One region of the Enterobacter sp. fkY84-1 genome, then DNA from elsewhere that is predicted to be linked to it. Evidence: predicted binding sites of a transcription regulator. Region 1 holds the regulator's gene; the other holds the start of a gene.
The links. Region 1 encodes CRP, which controls carbon source genes, mostly activating them, when cyclic AMP is high. Its sites were predicted from a motif close to ATGTGANNNNNNTCACAT; they were not measured.
Positions count from the first base shown of each region.

Region 2: hpt (hypoxanthine phosphoribosyltransferase) is a predicted target of CRP. The motif match lies at 3,938-3,955, and genes of this name have one in related genera.

Region 1 covers NZ_CP169393.1:4,311,769-4,319,444, forward strand. Annotated here, with positions in the region: gene mdcA (malonate decarboxylase subunit alpha) at 1-1,124, opposite strand, end outside; gene ACEPLT_RS20710 (hydrolase) at 1,353-2,375, shown strand; gene ACEPLT_RS20715 (YheU family protein) at 2,372-2,590, shown strand; gene ACEPLT_RS20720 (phosphoribulokinase) at 2,621-3,490, shown strand; gene ACEPLT_RS20725 (OsmC family protein) at 3,575-3,979, opposite strand; gene crp (cAMP-activated global transcriptional regulator CRP) at 4,291-4,923, shown strand; gene ACEPLT_RS20735 (YccS/YhfK family putative transporter) at 4,981-7,068, shown strand; gene argD (bifunctional acetylornithine/succinyldiaminopimelate transaminase) at 7,065-7,676, opposite strand, start outside.
Region 2 covers NZ_CP169393.1:800,409-808,084, reverse strand. Annotated here, with positions in the region: gene ACEPLT_RS03775 (polysaccharide deacetylase family protein) at 1-108, opposite strand, end outside; gene ACEPLT_RS03770 (PTS sugar transporter subunit IIA) at 173-613, opposite strand; gene ACEPLT_RS03765 (ABC transporter permease) at 718-1,488, opposite strand; gene ACEPLT_RS03760 (ABC transporter ATP-binding protein) at 1,485-2,411, opposite strand; gene can (carbonate dehydratase) at 2,519-3,181, shown strand; gene hpt (hypoxanthine phosphoribosyltransferase) at 3,273-3,809, opposite strand; gene ACEPLT_RS03745 (glucose/quinate/shikimate family membrane-bound PQQ-dependent dehydrogenase) at 4,018-6,408, shown strand; gene cueO (multicopper oxidase CueO) at 6,495-7,676, opposite strand, start outside.

The DNA of each region.
Region 1 (7,676 bases):
GACAGACGACCACGGGTCACGGTTGAGGAGTTGGCGTAGCCGTCCACCTGCAGCGTAGAGCCGATGAACATATCCACCGCGTACTGACCTGCCAGCTGGCAGAACGCGCGGTTGGAGCGCATGGAGCCGTCGGCACCGGTAAAGAAGACGTCCGGACGCGCGCGGATGTACTCTTCCATCCCCAGCTCGCCGCCGAAGCAGTGCACGCTCTCGACCCAGCCGCTTTCAATAGCCGGGATCAGCGTCGGATGCGGGTTCAGCGTCCAGTGTTTACAGATTTTGCCTTTAAGGCCGAGCTGTTCACCGTAGGTAGGCAGCAGCAGCTCAATCGCCGCAGTGTTAAAGCCGATCCCGTGGTTCAGGGACTGCACCTGGTGTTCCGCATAAATACCCTTGATGGCCATCATCGCCATCAGGATGTGTTCCTGTTTAATCAGGCGCGGGTCGCGGGTAAACAGCGGTTCGATAAAGAACGGCTTATCGGCCACCACCACAAAGTCAATCCACGAACCCGGAATGTCCACGCGCGGCAGGTCACACTCGTCATCCACCAGCTCGTTCACCTGCGCGATGACGATGCCGTCATGGAACGCGGCGGCTTCCACCAGCGCCGGGGTATCTTCGGTGCTCGCCCCGGTATAGAGGTTGCCTTTGCGGTCAGCTTTAAAGCCAGCAATCAGCGCCACGTTGGGCGACAGGTCGACGTAGAGACGGGAGTAGAGTTCGATGTAGGTGTGAATCGCGCCGATTTCGAGCTGACCATCCTCCAGCAGTTGGGAGATGCGCAGGCTCTGCGTCCCGGAGAAGGAGAAATCCAGCTTGCGGGCGATGCCTTTCTCAAAGATATCCAAATGTTCGCTACGGCCAACGCTCGGCATGATCATATGCAGGTCGTGGACGATCTGCGGGTTCACTTCGGCCAGCGAGCGGGAAAGGAAATCGGCCTGCTTCTGGTTGTTACCTTCCAGCACGACCTTGTCGCCTGGCGCGATCAGTTTTTCCAGCATGGCGACGAGATCGCCGGTTGGCAGTACCTTGCCCTGCACCGGTACGGAGGCCAGACGACGCGCTTTTTCGCTGCGTCGCGTGTTCCATTGCCGGGTGGGTGTTTGCCCAGATAACATTATTAACCTCCTGATTCAGCTAATCATTTTGATTTGCTTAACGTTGAGTAGAGTGTGCGCTCTGGTGAGAAAGGCATCAATTAAGCGTAGAGCTGAATCATTAGCCTGAGAGTAATAATCAAGGTAAATATTTGTGATCGGGATCAGTTCATGTTTCGGAAAACCAGGCTAAACGGGGTACAATTCGGAAAGTATCGTTAATTTCCGACAAGAATCAGCATCGCGCCTATGACCCAAATCATTCCATCAGGCTTCGACATTGCCGCCGAAGACAGCACTGAGTTCGTGCCTATGCGCGGCGTCGCCAATCGCCATTTGCAGACCATGCTGCCGCGACTGATCCGCCGCAAGGTGCAATTCACCCCACACTGGCAGCGGCTAGACCTGCCAGACGGTGACTTTCTGGATCTCGCCTGGAGCGAAGCGCCGGATCAGGCTCGCCATAAGCCGCGGCTGGTGGTTTTTCACGGTCTGGAAGGCAGCCTGCACAGCCCGTATGCGCACGGGTTAATTGAGGCGGCCAAAGCGCGCGGCTGGCTCGGCGTGGTGATGCATTTTCGCGGCTGCAGCGGCGAGCCGAACCGGCAGAAGCGTATCTATCACTCGGGTGAAACCGAAGACGGCACGTGGTTTTTACACTGGCTGCGGGACAACTTTGGCACCGTGCCCACCGCGGCCGTAGGCTACTCGCTGGGCGGAAATATGCTGGCCTGCCTGTTAGCTAAAGAAGGGGAAAGCGTCCCGCTGGATGCCGCCGTCATCGTCTCCGCCCCGTTCATGCTGGAGCAGTGCAGCTACCACATGGATAAAGGCTTTTCACGCGTCTATCAGCGCTACCTGCTCAACCTGCTGAAGGCCAATGCCGCGCGTAAACTGAAAGCCTACCCGGACACCCTCCCGGTAAGCCTGCGCCAGCTGAAAAAAGTGCGCCGCATACGCGAATTCGACGATCTGATCACCGCGAAAATTCACGGCTTCGCCGATGCAATTGACTATTATCGTCAATGCAGCGCCATGCCGCTGCTCAGCAAGATCACGCAGCCAACGCTGATCATTCACGCCAAAGATGACCCTTTTATGGATCATCACTCGATTCCCGCTCAGGAATTCCTGCCCGACAACGTTCACTATCAGTTGACCGAGCACGGCGGCCACGTCGGGTTTATCGGCGGCACGCTGCGCCGCCCGAAAATGTGGCTTGAGACGCGTATTCCTGACTGGCTAACCCCTTATCTGGACGGTGCAACATGATTATTCCCTGGCAGGATCTGGCTCCCGAAACGCTCGATAATCTGATTGAAAGCTTTGTATTACGCGAAGGCACCGATTATGGTGAACAGGAACGCTCGCTTGAGCAAAAGGTCAACGATGTAAAGCGCCAGCTGAAAAGCGGCGACGTGGTGCTGGTGTGGTCAGAACTGCATGAGACGGTCAATATCATGCCCCGCAACGCGTTTCACGGCTGATCTTCCACCCTTTTCAGTCAGGGAGTTGCTATGTCTGCCAGACATCCGGTTATTGCCGTTACGGGGTCGAGTGGTGCGGGAACCACCACCACCAGCCTCGCATTTCGCAAGATTTTCGCCCAGCTGAATCTCCGTGCGGCGGAGGTCGAAGGCGACAGCTTTCACCGCTACACGCGCCCGGAGATGGACATGGCCATCCGTAAGGCGCGCGATCTGGGTAAACACATCAGCTACTTCGGTCCGGAAGCCAATGACTTCGGCCTGCTGGAACAAACCTTTATTGAGTACGGCCAGAGCGGTAAAGGGCAGTCCCGCAAGTATCTGCATACCTATGATGAAGCCGTTCCCTGGAATCAGGTGCCTGGCACCTTTACCCCCTGGCAGCCCCTGCCGGAACCTACCGACGTGCTGTTCTACGAAGGATTACACGGCGGCGTGGTCACGCCGCAGCACGACGTGGCGCGCCACGTGGATCTGCTGGTTGGCGTGGTGCCTATCGTTAACCTGGAGTGGATCCAGAAGCTGACGCGTGACATGAGCGAGCGCGGCCACTCGCGCGAAGCAGTGATGGATTCGGTGGTGCGCTCCATGGAAGACTACATCAACTTCCTGACGCCGCAGTTTTCCCGCACCCATATCAACTTCCAGCGCGTGCCGACGGTGGACACCTCCAACCCGTTCGCGGCCAAAAGTATCCCATCCCTGGATGAGAGCTTTGTGGTGATCCATTTCCGCAATCTCGAAGGCATTGACTACCCCTGGCTGCTGGCGATGCTGCAGGGCTCGTTTATTTCTCACATGAATACATTAGTCGTACCGGGCGGAAAAATGGGGCTGGCGATGGAGCTCATCATGACGCCGCTGGTGGAGCGATTGATGGAAGGGAAACAGATCGCGTGAGTTTTTTGCCCGGTGGCGCTGCGCTTACCGGGCCTACGGTCGTGCTTTTGTAGGGCGGGTCAGCGAAGCGCCACCCGCCAAACATTAAGCCTCGATCACTTCATACGAATGGGTGATTTTTACCGCTTTCTCCAGCATTAACGCCACAGAGCAGTACTTCTCCGCAGACAGGTCCACCGCACGTGAAACCGCCGCGTCTTTCAGTTCTTTACCGGTGACCACAAAGTGCAGATTGATGTGGGTGAACAGGCGTGGCGCCTCTTCGCGGCGTTCTGACGTGAGTTTGACCTCACAATCCGTCACGTCATGACGGCCTTTTTGCAGAATCGACACCACGTCAATGGCGCTGCATCCCCCTGCCGCCATCAGCACCATTTCCATTGGGCTGGGCGCTTTATCGCCGGAGTTACCATCCATCAAAATCTGATGTCCTGACGCGGACTCGCCCAGGAACGTTAAACCTTCAACCCACTTCACGCGCGCTTGCATATTCTTAAACTCCAACGTTGCATTTTTGGTGACAGATTACGCGTGCGTTACATTTCTCGCAATGGAAGGCGACCTGCATCATGCTGAAGCGAGACACCAGGAGACACGCGGCGAAAGCTATGCTAAAACACTCAGGATGCTACAGTAATACATTGACGTTACACATGTATGCAGAGGACATCAAACTTTACTGGCTGCGAAACGTTACGGTAGCCGACTTCCCAGGGTATGGGTAAGAATTCGATTGCAACCCCAGAGTCCGGATGCATCTGATGACTCTGGTGACAGCTTATAACAGAGGATAACAGCGCATGGTGCTTGGCAAACCGCAAACAGACCCGACTCTCGAATGGTTCTTGTCTCATTGCCACATTCATAAGTACCCATCAAAGAGCACGCTGATTCACCAGGGTGAAAAAGCGGAAACGTTGTATTACATCGTTAAAGGCTCGGTGGCAGTGCTGATCAAAGATGAAGAAGGGAAAGAGATGATCCTTTCTTATCTGAACCAGGGCGATTTCATCGGTGAACTGGGCCTGTTTGAAGAGGGCCAGGAACGTAGCGCCTGGGTTCGTGCAAAGACAGCATGTGAAGTGGCTGAAATTTCTTACAAGAAGTTCCGTCAGCTGATTCAGGTTAACCCTGACATTCTGATGCGTCTCTCTTCCCAGATGGCGCGCCGTCTGCAGGTCACCTCAGAGAAAGTGGGCAACCTCGCCTTCCTGGACGTGACGGGCCGCATCGCACAAACTCTGCTGAACCTGGCGAAACAGCCGGACGCCATGACCCATCCGGACGGCATGCAAATTAAAATTACCCGTCAGGAAATTGGTCAAATCGTCGGTTGCTCCCGTGAAACAGTGGGCCGTATCCTGAAAATGCTGGAAGATCAAAACCTGATCTCCGCCCACGGTAAAACCATCGTGGTTTACGGAACGCGTTAATTCCGCTTAAACGGCGTGCCATCGCAAGGTGTCACGCCGTTTTTGTCTCTACTCCTCATGTGGCGCAGGCTGATCTATCACCCGGAAGTTAACTACGCACTGCGACAAACGCTGGTGTTGTGTCTACCCGTGGCCATCGGCCTGATCCTCGGACACCTTCAGCAAGGCCTGCTCTTTTCCCTCGTGCCCGCCTGCTGCAACATTGCTGGCCTGGACACACCGCATAAGCGCTTTTTCAAACGTCTGATCGTGGGCGGCTGCCTGTTTGCTGGCTGTAGCCTTGCCGTACAGCTTTTACTGGCCCGGGATATCCCGCTGCCGCTGATCCTGACGGTGCTGGCGATGACGCTCGGCGTCACGGCGGAAATCAGCTCGCTGCACGCCCGCCTGCTTCCCGCCTCGCTGATTGCGGCCATCTTCACGCTGAGCCTCGCCGGGAATATGCCGGTGTGGGAGCCGCTACTGATCTACGCGCTGGGGACACTGTGGTACGGGCTGTTTAACTGGTTCTGGTTCTGGCTGTGGCGGGAACAGCCGCTGCGCGAATCCCTGAGCCTGCTCTATGTGCAGTTGGCGGAATACTGCGAAGCCAAATACACCCTGCTCACCCAGCATACCGATCCGGAAAAAGCCTTACCGCCGCTGCTGACGCGCCAGCAGAAGGTGGTGGATCTGATAAGCCAGTGCTATCAGCAGCTGCATATGCTCGCCGCCAACAAGAACCACGAGTACAAACGGCTGCTGCGCACCTTCCAGGTAGGCCTGGATCTGCAGGAGCATATCTCTGTTAGCCTGCACCACCCGCAGGAGGTGCAAAAGCTGGTTGAGCGCAGCCACGCCGAAGCGGTGATCCGCTGGAACGCGCAGACCGTCTCGGCACGCCTGCGCGTGCTGGCTGACGATATTCTCTACCACCGCTATCCCACGCGCTTTAACATGGAAAAACAGCTCGGCGCGCTGGAGAAAATCGCCCGTCAGCATCCGGATAACCCGGTCGGCCAGTTTGCCGCCTGGCACTTCAGCCGCATCGCCCGCGTGCTACGCACCCAGCGCCCGCTTTATTCCCGCGACCTGATGGCGGATAAACAAAAACGGCTTCCCCTGTTGCCCGCGCTCAAAAGCTATCTATCTCTCAAATCGTCCGCCCTGCGCAATGCCGCACGAATTAGCGTCATGCTCAGTATCGCCAGCCTGATGGGCATGGCGCTGCATCTGCCGAAGCCCTACTGGATCTTAATGACCGTGCTGTTCGTCACCCAGAACGGCTACGGCGCCACGCGGGTGCGTATTCTGCACCGGGCGGGCGGCACCATGGCCGGGCTGATCATTGCAGGCGTAACGCTGCACTTCCACGTGCCGGAAGGCTATACCCTGGCAGGCATGCTGGCGATCACGCTGGTGAGCTACCTGATTATCCGCAAAAATTACGGCTGGGCGATGGTGGGCTTTACGGTGACGGCGGTATACACCCTGCAGCTGCTTACGCTGAACGGCGAACAGTTTATTATCGCCAGGCTGATTGATACCCTGATCGGCTGCCTGATTGCCTTCGGCGGTATGGTCTGGCTCTGGCCGCAGTGGCAAAGCGGACTGCTCAGGCAGAACGCCCACGACGCGCTGGAGGCCGACCAGCAGGCCATTCGCCTCATCCTGAGCGACGACCCGCAGCCCTCCCCGCTGGCGTATCAGCGCATGAAGGTCAACCAGGCGCACAACGCCCTGTTCAACTCGCTCAACCAGGCGATGCAGGAGCCGGGCTTTAACTCACATTATCTGGCCGATATGAAGCTGTGGGTAACGCACAGTCAGTTTATCGTTGAGCACATTAACGCCATGACGACGCTGGCGCGCGAGCATACGATGCTGACGCCGGATCTGGCGCAGCGCTACCTGCAGTCGTGTGAAATTGCGTTGCAGCGCTGCCAGCAGCGTCTGGAGTATGACTCACCGGGCGAGTCGGGGGATTTAAATATTCTGGAAGCGCCGGAGACGTTAACCCACGGGCCAATGAGCACCCTTGAGCAACACTTGCAGCGCGTGCTGGGGCATCTGAACACCATGCACACCATTTCGTCGGTGGCATGGCGTCAGCGTCCGCATCATGGGGTTTGGTTAACGCGCCGGTTGAAACGAACCGAATATTAGCCTTTAACGATCTTTGCAACCGCCGCGGCAAAGCGGGTTAAGCCGTCTTCGATGTCTTTGTCTTCCACCACCAGCGACGGCGCAAAGCGCATCACGTCCGGCCCGGCGTTGAGCACCATCACCCCTTCGCGAGCGGCGGCGTGCAGGAAATCACGCGCGCGGCCCTTGTACTGCGGCTTCAGCTCGGCGCCAATCAGCAGCCCCATCCCGCGGATCTCGCTGAACACGTCGTACTGCTCGTCAATCTGCTTCAGGTGCTTCACAAACAGCTCGCGCTTCGCGCTAACGCCGTTTAGCACCTCTGGCGTGTTGATGATGTCGAACGCGGCCCCCGCTACGGCGCTCGCCAGCGGGTTACCGCCGTAGGTAGAGCCATGAGAACCGACGTGGAACGCGGAGGCGATCTCCTGCGTCGTCAGGACCGCACTCACCGGGAAACCGCCGCCGAGCGCTTTCGCGCTGGTCAGAATATCCGGCGTCACGCCGTAGTGCATATAGGCAAACAGGTCCCCGGTACGCCCCATCCCGCACTGCACTTCATCAAACACCAGCAGCGCCTGATGTTCGTCGCACAGCGCGCGCAGCCCTTTCAGGAATTCCGGGGTTGC
Region 2 (7,676 bases), 1.2 Mb from region 1:
TTCGGTGGTTTGCATATATTGAGCAGGCAGTCTTTGCTGACTTAATAAACTGGCAGAAACAGTGCCGGACACGAACATCAATAGCAGGAAAACAATACGCGTGAACATGAGGGTCTTATTCGAAGCGGAAATACTTACGCCATTGTAGCAAAAGCGACATCAATACCAATGTTTAATTCTTATACAGGTCATGCAGCAGGACAAAGGGAGGATTTTTTTGCTGTTGATGCCACAAGCTGCTGACGCCCGGGGTACCCAGCGAAACGATAGCGTTACGGAACGCTGCGCTGGTTAAGGTCTCGCGATGGGGATACATCATTTCAAGCAGTGGAAAGCTAATACCGGAGATCACCTCGCAGCAGTCGTGCTTATGGCTCATCAGGGCCGCAGCACGGTACGGCGCCGCGCCGGATTTATCGGTAAGAAAAATCACGCCGTCTCCGGTGTCGGTTTCATGAAGGGCATCGCACATCATCCGGCCAAGCATGTTGGTACTCAAGCCGCGCCAGTAGTTAACCGCGCGACACTGTGGCAGCGGACCAAACCTGGCTTCCAGCTTCAGCAGCATGTCCTGCGCCCGTTCATCGTGGCAGGTGATAACCCATCCCAGCATAACTCTCTCCTTAGCAGGCAAGTAGTTTAGCGGAGTGAAGGTTAGCTTTCGGTGATAACTGTCAAAGAAAGTGCCCGGCAGACAGAATGTCGCCGGGCTGAGGGCTAGCTGCGCAGACCGCGTCCGCGCTGGATCAGATACCAGCACAGCAGGTAGAAGACGATGATGAACACTACCAGCACCGCCACCGTGGTAAACAGCGGCACATCGGTGATGCCGAGGAAGCCAAAGCGGAAACCGCTGATCATGTAGACGATCGGGTTCAGGTGCGACAGCGCTTGCCAGAACGGCGGCAGCAGCGTCAGGGAGTAGAACACCCCGCCGAGATAGGTCAGCGGCGTCAGCACGAAGGTCGGGATCAGGCTGATGTCGTCAAACGTTTTGGCAAACACGGCGTTCAGCAGACCGGCCAGCGAGAAGAGGATCGCCGTCAGGAGCAGGGTCAGGGCCACGAAAAGCCAGGAGTGTACCTGGAACGGCACGAAGAACAGCGAGATGGCCGTCACCAGGATCCCAACACACAGACCGCGCGCCACGCCGCCACCGACGTAACCGGCAATAATCACATGCGTTGGCACCGGTGCCACCAGCAGCTCCTCAATATTGCGCTGGAACTTGGCGCTAAAGAAGGACGACGCCACGTTGGCATAGGCGTTGGTGATCACCGCCATCATGATCAGGCCAGGCACGATAAACTGCATATAGGTAAAGCCGTGCATCTCACCAATCCGGGAACCAATCAGGTTACCGAAGATGATGAAATAGAGCGTCATCGTGATGACTGGCGGCACCAGGGTTTGCACCCAGATGCGCATAAAACGGTTAATCTCTTTCGCCCAGATACTTTTCAGCGCGACCCAGTAAAGATGCGTCATGCCTTGTCTCCTTGTTTATCCTGCACCAGAGAGACAAACAGCTCTTCCAGTCGGTTCGCTTTGTTACGCATACTTAAAACCTGAATACCCTGCGCGCTCAGCTGGGAGAACACGCTGTTAATCCCCTGCTCGCGCAGCACTTCCACTTCCAGCGTTGAGGTATCCACCAGACGATACTGGTACCCTTCAAGCTTCGGTAGCGGGCTCTTTGCCGCCAGATCGAGAATAAAGGTTTCTGATTTCAGCTTGGAGAGCAGGTTCTTCATCGAGGTGTTTTCCACCAGCTCGCCGTGCTGAATGATGCCGATGTTGCGGCACAGCATTTCCGCCTCTTCCAGGTAGTGGGTAGTCAGAATGATGGTGGTGCCTTTATCATTGAGGTCTTTCAGGAAGCCCCACATGGAGCGGCGCAGCTCAATGTCTACGCCCGCCGTCGGCTCATCGAGGATCAGCAGCTTTGGCTCGTGCATCAGCGCACGGGCAATCATCAGGCGGCGCTTCATCCCGCCGGATAACATCCGGGCGCGTTCGTTACGCTTTTCCCACAGATCGAGCTGCTTGAGGTATTTTTCGCTCCGCTCCAGGGCCTCTTTACGCTCAACGCCGTAATAACCCGCCTGGTTAACGACGATCTGCTGCACCGTCTCAAACGGGTTGAAGTTGAATTCCTGCGGGACCAGACCCAGCTGGCGCTTGGCGTTGACCACATCTTTTTGCAGGTCGTATCCGAACACGCTGACGCGGCCGGAGGTTTTGTTCACCAGCGAGCTAATGATGCCGATGGTAGTCGATTTCCCCGCCCCGTTCGGCCCCAGAAGCGCGTAAAAATCACCGGCCTCTACTTTAAGATCTATTCCGCGCAGCGCCTGAACGCCGCCCGGATAGGTTTTTTTAAGCTGCTCAAGCTCCAGTGCAATTGCCATGAAATTAACTTACCTTCAGTTCTGACACACGTTGTGTGGTTTCATTAAAAGTCGGGTTACCCTATAGTAGCGCAACGCAATTACTCGGTTACAGGTCGCTAACCTCCATGAACAACATAGATACACTCATCAGCAACAATGCACTATGGTCAAAAATGCTGGTGGAGGAAGACCCCGGATTTTTTGGAAAACTCGCGCAGGCGCAAAACCCACGCTTTCTCTGGATTGGATGCTCCGACAGCCGCGTACCGGCGGAGCGCCTGACCGGCCTTGAGCCCGGCGAACTGTTTGTTCACCGCAACGTTGCCAACCTGGTGATTCACACCGATCTCAACTGTCTTTCTGTTGTTCAGTATGCCGTTGACGTTCTGCAAGTCGAGCACATCATCATCTGCGGCCACTACGGCTGCGGCGGCGTGCAGGCGGCGGTTGAAAATACGGAGCTGGGGCTCATTGATAACTGGCTGCTCCACATCCGCGATATCTGGTTCAAACATAGCTCACTGCTGGGCGAAATGCCGCAGGAGCGCCGCATGGATACCCTGTGCGAACTCAACGTGATGGAGCAGGTGTATAACCTGGGCCACTCAACGATCATGCAATCGGCGTGGAAGCGCGGGCAGAAGGTCTCGATCCACGGCTGGGCGTACGGTATTCACGATGGTCTGCTGCGCAACCTGGAAGTGACCGCCACCAACCGCGAAACGCTGGAGCAGCGTTACCGTTCGGGAATTGCCAACCTTCAGCTTAAGCACGTAAACCATAAATAAACAAAGCCGGGTGGCGGCTGCGCCTTACCCGGCCTACATGTGCCCATTCGTAGACCCGGTAAGCGCAGCGCCACCGGGCAACAAACCGCAATTACTCGTCCAGCAATACCACTTTCCCAACATACGGCAGATGACGATAACGCTGTGCGTAGTCAATACCGTAACCGACGACGAACTCGTCCGGGATAGAGAAACCAACAAACTCCACCGGCACCTGCACTTCACGGCGGTCAGGCTTATCCAGCAGGGTGCAAATCGCCAGCGATTTTGGCTCACGCAGGCTCAGGATCTCGCGCACTTTTGACAGCGTGTTGCCGGAGTCGATGATGTCCTCAACGATCAACACATCTTTGCCACGAATATCTTCATCCAGATCTTTCAGGATTTTCACATCACGGGTGGTGGACATGCCGCTGCCGTAGCTGGAGGCGGTCATAAAATCGACCTCATGGGGCACATGCACCTCACGGCACAGGTCTGCCATGAACATGAAAGAGCCGCGCAACAGACCGACCAGCACCATTTCGCTGCCGCTGTCCTTGTAATGTTCGGTGATTTGACGACCCAGTTCGGCGATACGCGCTTTGATCTCGGCTTCCGGGATCATCACTTCAACAGTATGTTTCATATTACTAACCAAATGATTTTAATGAAAATCTCTCAATACGGATGCGTTAATATCCAGCACTGATACGCAAGCCAGCCATTATATCAGCAAATGGATAACCCTGGCGTATGAGTTATAAAAAGCAAATATTGTGATTCCGATCACACTTGTTAATACCTATAATTAGTTGCTAGCAAATTATTAACAAAAACTGACGAGTACACTTTCTATGGCTGAAACAAACTCTAAACAGCCGCGTCTACTGGTGACATTAACAGCGCTATTCGCCGCCTTCTGCGGCCTGTACCTGTTAATCGGTGGCGTCTGGCTGGTCGCGATCGGCGGCTCCTGGTACTACCCGATTGCGGGCCTGGTTATGCTTGGCGTAACCGTCCTGCTCTGGCGTAGAAAACAATCTGCACTGTGGCTGTATGCCGCACTCCTTCTTGCCACCATGATCTGGGGCGTCTGGGAAGTCGGCTTTGACTTCTGGGCGCTGACGCCGCGCAGTGACATCCTGGTCTTCTTCGGCATCTGGCTGATCCTGCCGTTCGTCTGGCGTCGCCTGATTGTGCCGTCCAGCGGTGCGGTCGCGGCGCTGGTGGTAGCGCTGTTAATCAGCGGCGGTATCCTGACCTGGGCTGGCTTCAACGATCCGCAGGAGATCAACGGTACGCTGAACGCAGAATCGACGCCTGCGGCGGCGATCTCTCAGGTTGCTGACGGCGACTGGCCTGCCTATGGTCGTAACCAGGAAGGCCAGCGTTACTCTCCGCTGAAGCAGATCAACGCGGACAACGTTAAGAACCTGAAAGAAGCCTGGGTATTCCGTACCGGCGATCTGAAGATGCCGAACGATCCGGGTGAACTGACCAACGAAGTGACGCCAATTAAAGTCGGCGATATGCTTTATCTGTGTACGGCGCACCAGCGTCTGTTCGCGCTCGACGCGGCCACCGGTAAAGAGAAATGGCACTTCGATCCGCAGCTGAACTCCAACCCGTCCTTCCAGCACGTGACCTGCCGTGGCGTCTCTTATCACGAAGCGCGCCCGGATAATGCGAGCCCGGAAGTCATTGCCGACTGTCCTCGCCGCATCATGCTGCCGGTGAACGATGGTCGTCTGTTCGCCATCAATGCCGAAACGGGCAAGCTGTGCGAAACCTTTGCCAACAAAGGTATCCTGAATCTGCAGACCAAAATGCCGGACACCACGCCGGGTCTGTATGAGCCGACCTCCCCGCCCATCATCACCGATAAAACCATCGTGATTGCCGGTTCGGTAACGGATAACTTCTCCACGCGTGAAACCTCCGGCGTTATCCGTGGTTTCGACGTGAACACCGGTAAACTGCTGTGGGCCTTCGACCCGGGCGCGAAAGATCCGAACGCGATCCCGTCGGACGAACACACCTTTACCTTTAACTCGCCAAACTCCTGGGCGCCTGCGGCGTATGACGCGAAGCTGGACCTGGTCTACCTGCCGATGGGCGTTACTACGCCAGATATCTGGGGCGGTAACCGCACGCCGGAGCAGGAACGTTATGCCAGCGCTATCGTGGCATTGAACGCGACCACCGGTAAGCTGGCCTGGAGCTACCAGACCGTTCACCACGATCTGTGGGATATGGATATGCCGTCCCAGCCGACGCTGGCGGACATTACCGTAAACGGTAAAACCGTTCCGGTGATTTACGCTCCAGCGAAAACCGGCAACATCTTCGTGCTGGATCGCAGCAACGGCAAGCTGGTTGTGCCTGCACCGGAAAAACCGGTTCCGCAGGGTGCGGCGAAAGGCGATTACGTTAGCAAAACCCAGCCGTTCTCCGATCTGAGCTTCCGTCCGAAGAAAGACCTCAGCGGGGCAGACATGTGGGGTGCCACGATGTTTGACCAGCTGGTGTGCCGCGTGATGTTCCATCAGCTGCGCTATGAAGGCATCTTCACGCCGCCTTCTGAGCAGGGCACTCTGGTCTTCCCGGGTAACCTGGGGATGTTCGAGTGGGGTGGGATCTCCGTTGACCCTAACCGTCAGGTCGCGATTGCTAACCCAATGGCGCTGCCGTTCGTTTCCCGTCTGATCCCACGCGGTCCGGGCAACCCAATGGAGCAGCCGAAAGACGCGAAAGGCAGCGGTACCGAAGCCGGCATTCAGCCGCAGTACGGCGTACCGTTCGGCGTAACGCTGAACCCGTTCCTGTCGCCGTTCGGTCTGCCGTGTAAACAGCCTGCCTGGGGTTATATCTCCGGTCTGGATCTGAAAACTAACCAGATCGTCTGGAAAAAACGTATTGGTACGCCACAGGACAGCATGCCGTTCCCAATGCCGGTTCCTGTGCCGTTCAATATGGGTATGCCAATGCTGGGTGGCCCAATCTCCACCGCCGGTAACGTGCTGTTCATCGCGGCAACCGCAGATAACTACCTGCGCGCGTACAACATGACCAACGGTGAAAAACTGTGGCAAGGCCGTCTGCCAGCGGGTGGACAAGCCACGCCGATGACCTATGAAGTGAATGGCAAGCAGTACGTTGTCATCTCTGCGGGCGGTCACGGTTCGTTTGGCACGAAGATGGGCGACTATATTGTCGCGTATGCGTTGCCTGACGAAAACAAGTAACTGAAAAGCCCGGTGGCGCTTACGCTTACCGGGCCTATGGATACGCTATGTAGGCCGGGTAAGGCGAAGCCGCCACCCGGCTTTTTTTATACGGTAAAGCCCAGCATCATCCCCGTATCTTCATGCTCCAGCAGATGGCAGTGCGCCATATAGGCAAACTCCTTCGGCGCGTCGTGGTCAAACTTCACCAGCACCTCGCTGACGCCGCCTTCCACCTTCACCGTATCCTTCCAGCCCGCGCGATGCGCGTCCGGGGCTTTGCCGTTCTCAGAGAGAATGCGGAACTGCGTGCCGTGGATGTGGAACGGGTGCAGCATCATGTCCCCTTCACCTGAAATCACCCAGCGCTCAAGCTGCCCTTTTGTCGCAGCAAACATCGGCATGTTCATATCGAACGCTTTGCCGTTGATCATGTTGGCGTTGTGGAAATCAAAGCCATGGTCGCCGTGATTCATGTTCCCCATGCCGCCCATGTTGCCGTGGTCCATGTTCATGTGACCCCTCATCTGTCCGTGATGCATCCCCGCCATCGCCTTATCGCCATATTTCGCCATCAGCGCCTGCATGCCCATCATATCGAGCATCGGATTCATGGAGAGCTGCAGTTTGCGTTGCGTAAGCCCATCCAGCGACGGAAGTGCCGGCAGCGTGGTTAACGTATCAGGGAGCGTGCCGGAAGCGGTCACCCGTAACGGCTGGATACGCAGCACCGGATGCGGCTTGTCAAACGGCGCGACCGCCATCCCCATCTGGCTAACCGGCAGGGTCACAAGATCGAACGGCTTGCCGTCGCTGATATCCACCAGCACCTCAAAGCGCTCCCCCATCAGCATCGGCAGTTCGTTGACCTTCACCGGCTCAGGCAGCAGCCCGCCGTCGCTGGCGACCACGTACAGCGGACGCTTATCGCTGGTGGCGAAGTTGAGGGAACGCGCGTTACAGCCGTTAAGCAGACGCAGGCGCAGCCAGCCTTTCGGCGCGGCGTGCTGAGGGTAAATGGCGCCGTTGGTCAGCAGCGTGTCGCCAAACCAGCCGACCGCCGCGCTCATCACATCCAGCTGGTAGTCGATTTGCCCGTCAGCGGTGAATTTCTTGTCCTGCACAATCACCGGCACATCGTCGATGCCCCACTGCTTCGGCAGGCGCAGCAGGCGGCTTTCGTCGTCTTCAATCAGCACCAGCCCCGCCAGCCCCATCGCTACCTGATGGCCCGTTTTGCCATGCTGATGCGGATGGAACCAGCAGGTCGCGGCGCGCTGGTTGGGCGT